One region of the Paraburkholderia sp. CHISQ3 genome, then DNA from elsewhere that is predicted to be linked to it. Evidence: riboswitches for the same ligand, from Rfam matches in the RefSeq annotation. Region 1 holds a riboswitch; the other holds the start of a gene.

What was found. Region 1 has a riboswitch for ZMP and ZTP ahead of M0D65_RS32390 (tetrahydrofolate dehydrogenase/cyclohydrolase catalytic domain-containing protein). Riboswitches for the same ligand answer to the same signal wherever they lie in the genome.
Region 2: linked by a shared signal. The riboswitch ahead of glyA (serine hydroxymethyltransferase) and the one ahead of M0D65_RS32390 (tetrahydrofolate dehydrogenase/cyclohydrolase catalytic domain-containing protein) in region 1 are both predicted to bind ZMP and ZTP.

Annotation. Positions count from the first base shown of each region.
Region 1 covers NZ_JALPRG010000020.1:42,377-45,778, reverse strand. Annotated here, with positions in the region: gene M0D65_RS32400 (hypothetical protein) at 1-25, opposite strand, end outside; gene M0D65_RS32395 (GNAT family N-acetyltransferase) at 348-791, opposite strand; gene M0D65_RS32390 (tetrahydrofolate dehydrogenase/cyclohydrolase catalytic domain-containing protein) at 808-1,656, opposite strand; ZMP/ZTP riboswitch at 1,824-1,909, opposite strand; gene M0D65_RS32385 (DUF1501 domain-containing protein) at 1,949-3,097, opposite strand; gene M0D65_RS32380 (DUF1800 family protein) at 3,113-3,402, opposite strand, start outside.
Region 2 covers NZ_JALPRG010000001.1:520,620-524,021, reverse strand. Annotated here, with positions in the region: gene tolQ (protein TolQ) at 1-104, opposite strand, end outside; gene ybgC (tol-pal system-associated acyl-CoA thioesterase) at 259-735, opposite strand; gene ydfG (bifunctional NADP-dependent 3-hydroxy acid dehydrogenase/3-hydroxypropionate dehydrogenase YdfG) at 818-1,564, opposite strand; ZMP/ZTP riboswitch at 1,765-1,866, shown strand; gene glyA (serine hydroxymethyltransferase) at 2,035-3,282, shown strand; gene nrdR (transcriptional regulator NrdR) at 3,289-3,402, shown strand, end outside.

The DNA of each region.
Region 1 (3,402 bases):
TTTCCGTGAAGTGGTTATCGGCCATATTTGCTGCCGGGCCGCGCACTACTCGCGGAACCCCGACACGGATGTTGATACATCGCGTACAGGCGATCTGGTCCGCCGCCATCGCTACAGGTACCGACGACGCAGACTCACTCAGCGTAAGCAGCGCAAATATCAAACCGATCGCGAAAACATGGCGCGTCATAGAACGCGAAGACATATGGCACCTCTCTTCGTGACGTACACAACTCCACTCTGATGAATCGACGATCAGCGTGTAGACCCGGTACGATGGCAGAACTACACACGAAGCATGTGACACGCTTATGCCCAGTCAGGCACGTCAAACGCCTCGCGCAGCATCAACCGTTACGCGCGTCGTGCGATTTCAGGAGCACGTAGTCTCCATCCTCCGACGTGCCCGAGCCGATCTCAGTGAAGCGACATGCGCGGTAAAACGCGAGTGCCGATGTGTTGAGCACGAGACACTTCAACCGGTAGCGCAAGGTTGGCCAACGTGGCAACGCGCGTAGAAGCGCCCTGCCGACTCCTTTGCGATGATGGCTTCGCGCCACGTACAGATGGTGAATGAAGCTATCTTCCTCCCAGACCGAAATGAAGCCGACAGGATGCGACGATTCGTCTTCAGCGATCAGCAGCAATTCACCTTGTGTCTGTTCGTCGAAGTCCTCAAGCGCAAATTTTTCTGGCGCTTGCCATTCAAAAGCCTCACGACGTCCCTGCAAAAATAGTTGCCTCAATGCCGGCCAGTCCTCGGGGATGGCGCGACGAACCTTGATCGTCATTTCGAATAGCCTCGAATCATGCAACCGGGTACGCGCGCTCGGCGGCACTGACAGTTTGCGCGATCAGCGTGGAAATAGTCATCGGCCCTACTCCGCCAGGCACTGGCGTCACAGCAGCGCACCGCTCCATCAAACCGTCGAGATCGATATCGCCGATGCCTCCAGGATGATAGCCGGCGTCAATCACGATCGCGCCGTCGCTGATCCATTCGCTACGAATGAACTTCGGCTTGCCTACCGCACCGACGACGATTTGCGCGCGCCGGATTTCCGCCTCGAGGTTCATGGTTTTCGAATGACATAGCGTTACCGTTGCGTTTGCATTCGACAACATGAACGCCATCGGTTTGCCAAGAATGGGACTGCGTCCAACGACTACAGCGCGCTTGCCCGCGACGTCGATCTCGTAGTGCGCGAGCAAACGCATGATTCCAGCGGGTGTTGCAGATCCGAATGCGGGCTCGCCGAGGGCCATCAAGCCAAAACCGTGACTGGTCACACCATCCACATCCTTGGCAATCGATATCCTGTCGAAGCACAGACGTTCGTCCACATGCGCGGGTACCGGATGCTGGAGCAAGATGCCGTGCACGGTCGGGTCCGCATTGAGCCGGTCGATTTCGGCGAGCACATCGGCCGTCGTTGCACTGGCTGACAACCTGATCGCGCTCGAGTCCATACCGACGCGCCGGCATGCGTTGCCCTTCATCGCGACGTAAGTCGCCGATGCCGGATCGTCGCCCACCAGGATGGTGGCGAGTATGGGTGTCTGGCCGCCATTTCTTGCCTTGAGAGCAGTCACGCGTCCGGACAACTCCTTTTCATACGAGGCGGCGACCGTCTTGCCGTCGAGTAGCAGGCTCATCGGTTTTCTCCCTGCATGACTGCGGGCACGCGTGTCCACCAACGTGGAACACTTGCGTGCCAGGCTGAGTAAAGTGGAAACGAATGCCGATGTGCCTGATCCGGCACGGGCGGTAGAACGAGAATGGATGTGTGTGCAAGCATCGTCGGATGTCCCGGTGAGAACGATCAAGATGCCCAGGCGAACGGCGTTGCGGCGTCTACGCTTCCCGATGGCGATCCATCTTCGTTCTTCGCCAGTCACGTAGAGGCGCCATTTTACTTCAGTCTCTGCGACGCAAGGTGTGCGTCATTCAAACGCGCACAAGACCGGAGGTCGCGCGCGGCGCATTCGTCGTGCCGAACAGCGCGATTGCTGTGCGTTGAGGGTCGAGCTTCATGCTCTCGCTCGCAGCACCTGCGATCAATGCGTCGAGCGCCATGGTCGGCTTCAGGTCGCGCGACTGATAGAGATCGGCAGGCCGCAGTCCGGGCCAGTCGGCGAGCACGCGCCCGCCTGTGACACTGCCGCCCAGCAACATCGCCACCGATCCCGTGCCGTGATCGGTGCCGCCGGTACCGTTTGCCGCAGCGGTACGCCCGAACTCGGTTGCGACCAGCACAGTCGTGTCGTCCCAGTGCGTGCCCAGCCCATCGCGCAGCGCGGCGAGCATCGTATCGAGCGCCTTGAGTTGCGCGGCAAGACGAGGCGTCTGCGCGCTGTGCGTGTCCCAGCCGCCGGTCTCGATCATCGCGATGCGCGGACCGTCTTCGCGCGACAGAAAACCCGCTGCGAGCCGGCCGACGCTTGCGGGGTCCTGACGCGCACCGGCATCGCTCGCAAGGCCGCGTGCAGTCATCGCCGATTCCCACAACGGACGCAGTTGCGCGTCCTGCTCGTACAGTTGCGCGACGCGTGTCAGCAGATCGTCGGGCGCAGCTGGCAACGCGGACGGCGCGTAGGACGCGACATCGGCGGGACCTCTCAATGCCATCGGTACGGTCGGCGCAAACGCGATGGCCGTATCGCGTGCGGGCGGCAGCAGTTGAGCAAGCCGGTTCAACCAGCCGTCCTTGACGCTATACGGCGCGTTGCCGCCGGTTTCGAGCACGTTCTGGCCGTCGAAGTGTGACCGATCGCGATACGGCGAAGCCACCGCGTGAACGAAGAGCGCCTGCTGCGCGGTGTACATCTTCGCGGTTTCCACCAGCGACGGGTGCAGCGCAAACGTACCGTCGAGTTTGATCGCTGCTGCTGGATCGATGGCAAGCGCGCCACGCAGCGTCGCGTACGCCGGCTCCGCATACGGCACGACGATGTTGAGGCCATCGGCCGCGCCGCGCTGGATCACGAAGACGAAGCGCCGCTCGGTACGCGCACTCGCGAACGCGATGTGCGGCGACACGAGGATCGCGCCCGCACCTGCGGCAGCACAACGGATGAAACTACGGCGCGACATCATGATCGTTCTCCTTTCTCATCTGCGCTGAAAGTCAGGCGACACCAGAAGCAGTGCGAGCGCGGTGGACGTACTTTCCGCTCGCGCCACGGCGCTTCGGGTGGCCTCGCTGATCGAGCCCGGCAGCAGCATGTCGCCGAGCGTGTTGGGGTCGAGTGTGTCGCCGGTGCGCGCAGCGAGTCGCTGCGCGAGTTCGACACGGCGCACCAGCGCGTCGGGCGCGGCCCAGCTCGCGGCGATGTCGTCGTAGCCGGCGGGCGATCCGGGACGCCATACCGGCTCGCCGAGCTGCGCGAGAAGAGGCGCGG
Region 2 (3,402 bases), on a different contig from region 1:
CACGACAACAGCGACAGCAGCAGCAGCAGCGCCATCACGGCCTGGGCCAGCAGGCTCGCGTTGAGAACGAGGGATACGATCGATAGATCTTGGGTAGTGTTCATAGAGGTTCGTTGTAACGTCCCGGAAGGGGCGTCCGGCTGCAAGGCCCGTCGAAGCTGGCGGTCGGGAAACCGGAAGCTTCGGCGTATCCTTCGCCGAACCATGCTTGGTGTGGCATTGATCGATACGAGTTCACTGGCGACGTATCAACGGTGTTCAGTCGACTGTCGTTGACACGCCGGTCGTCGTAGCTGGTCCGCGCCGCAATGCGGCGAGCACCGGTGGAGGAATGGCGGCAGGTCTGAACGCAGCACGTTCGACGCAGCCGACCCGGATGTTGCCGGTGGCGAGCAGCGTGTCGTCGCGCCAGGCTTCCTGCGCGAAATCGACGGATGCGCGGCCAAGCCGCTCGACCCTGCTGATCACGGTGACGAGGTCGTCGAGCCGCGCCGGTGCCCGGTAATTGAGCGCGGTGCTGCACACGATGAACATCGTGCCGGTTTCGTCGGCGAGTTGCCGCTGGTCGATTCCGGATGCGCGCAACCATTCGGTGCGCGCACGCTCGAAAAACTTCAGGTAATTCGCCGAGTACACAATGCCGCCGGCATCGGTATCTTCGTAATACACCCGGATCGGCCACGTGAAGCCAATTTCCGTGTCGGGCTGGCTGCTGGACATATTCATGCCGCGCATTTTACCGGAACGCAGACGCGCCTCGCGATTTGTCACGATTTGTTCTTTTTCCGGTCGTCGCACGCACGCGCGGCGCGAACGCTCAGCCGCGATGAACCGACAGCCCCGCAAACGACTGGGCCACCGGCATCAGCTCGATCGTGTTGATGTTCACGTGGGCGGGCCGCGTGGCGATCCAGTAGATCGATTCCGCGATGTCTTCGGCTGTCAGCGGCTGGACGTTCTGGTAGACATTCGCCGCCTTCTGGTCGTCGCCGCGGAAACGCACGTTCGAAAACTCGGTGCCGCCGCACAGCCCCGGCTCGACATCGGTGACGCGTACTGCTGTGCCGGTCAGATCGGCGCGCAGGTTCAGGCTGAACTGGCGCACGAACGCCTTGGTCGCGCCGTAGACGTTGCCGCCCGGATAAGGCCAGTTGGCCGCCGCGGAACCCAGGTTGAACACGTGCCCGCGGTTGCGTTCCACCATGCCCGGCAGCAGCGCCCGCGTGACCTGCACAAGGCCGGTGCAGTTTGTGTCGATCATCGTTTGCCAGTCGTCCAGCACGGCGCGCTGGGCGGGTTCCAGGCCGAGCGCGAGGCCGGCGTTGTTGACCAGCACGTCGATGGCTGCGAACTCCGGCGGCAGCGCGGCCGGCGCGGCTTCGACGGCGGCGCGGTCGCGCACGTCGAGTTCGAACGGCAGGAGGCGCTCGCCCAGCTCGTCGGCGAGCGCCTGCAGGCGGTCCTTGCGGCGCGCGGTGGCGACGACCCGATGGCCGCCGTTGACGAACGCCCTTGCAATAGCGGCGCCGAACCCTGCGGACGCGCCTGTGACGAACACGATCATTGCTGCTCCATGGTCGGAAAGATGGAAAGGGCATCAGCCTACTTCCAATGCGGCGCTGCGGCAAGGACGAGGAGCGGCCCGTCTGCCGCGGGCGCCGGCTCCGAAGCGCCGTCCAGCGGGGCTTGCAGCGGCACGGGGCCGCACCGGCCGGCGCTCGCCCGTTGTTGCCTATTGGTGCAGGTTCCAATAAACTAACGCGCTCAATCCTGCGTGACTGGCGATAGAACCCTTCTGGGTTCAAAGGTGGAACAACCCACCGTGAAGCGCAGGGTGCCGTTTTGCCGTTCGCCTGGGCAGCCGTGATCCGCGCGTCGTAGTCTGGCGCCGCCGGTGGCTGTCCTGCCTCGCGTGTGCGGCGCTCCTTCTCCGCCATGTCAAGGCTGGCCCAGCCGCCAGCAGCGCTGCGTATCCGCTACGCTTATCCCGCGCAATCCGGTCAACCTGAACTGAACTCACTCAACGGAACCCGTATGTTTGACAGAGCCGAAAGCACTATCGCCAGCGTCGATCCCGAAATCTGGAAGGCGATCGAACAGGAAAACCGCCGTCAGGAAGACCACATCGAACTGATCGCGTCGGAAAACTACACGAGCCCGGCCGTCATGGCCGCCCAGGGCTCGCAACTTACCAACAAGTACGCCGAAGGCTATCCCGGCAAGCGCTACTACGGCGGCTGCGAATACGTGGACATCGTCGAGCAGCTGGCGATCGATCGCGTGAAGCAGATCTTCGGCGCCGAAGCCGCGAACGTGCAGCCGAACTCGGGCTCGCAGGCCAATCAGGGCGTGTTCTTCGCGATGCTGAAGCCGGGCGACACGATCATGGGCATGAGCCTCGCGCATGGCGGCCATCTGACGCACGGCTCGCCGGTCAACATGTCGGGCAAGTGGTTCAACGTGGTCAGCTACGGTCTGAACGAAGCCGAGGACATCGACTACGACGCCGCGGAAAAACTCGCTCAGGAACACAAGCCGAAGCTGATCGTCGCGGGCGCATCGGCGTTCTCGCTGCGTATCGACTTCGAACGTCTTGCGAAGATCGCGAAGTCGGTTGGCGCCTACCTGATGGTCGATATGGCGCACTACGCCGGGTTGATCGCCGCGGGCGTCTATCCGAACCCGGTGCCGCACGCCGACTTCGTCACGACCACCACGCACAAGAGCCTGCGCGGTCCGCGCGGTGGTGTGATCCTGATGAAGGCCGAATACGAGAAGCCGATCAATTCGGCGATCTTCCCGGGCATCCAGGGCGGTCCGCTCATGCATGTCATCGCCGCCAAGGCCGTGGCATTCAAGGAAGCACTGTCGCCGGAATTCAAGACGTATCAGCAGGCGGTGCTCGACAACGCGCGCGTGCTCGCCGAAACGCTGGTGAAGCGCGGCCTGCGTATCGTGTCCGGTCGCACCGAGAGCCACGTCATGCTGGTCGATCTGCGGGCAAAGAACATCACGGGTAAAGCCGCGGAAGCGGCGCTCGGCGCGGCGCACATCACGGTCAACAAGAACGCGATCCCGAACGATCCGGAAAAGCCGTTTGTCACGAGCGGCGTTCGCCTTGGCTCGCCGGCCATGACGACGCGCGGTTTTGGCGTGGCGGAAGCCGAGCAGGTCGGTAACCTGCTTGCCGATGTGCTCGACAATCCGGAAGACGCCGCCACGATCGAACGCGTGCGTACCCAGGTTGCGGCCCTGACGAAGCGCTTCCCGGTTTACCGCTAGGCGATCATGCGCTGCCCCTTCTGTCGGCATGACGATACGCAGGTCGTGGATTCCCGCGTGTCGGAAGACGGCGCGGCGATCCGCCGGCGGCGTCGCTGTTCGGCCTGCGACAAGCGTTTT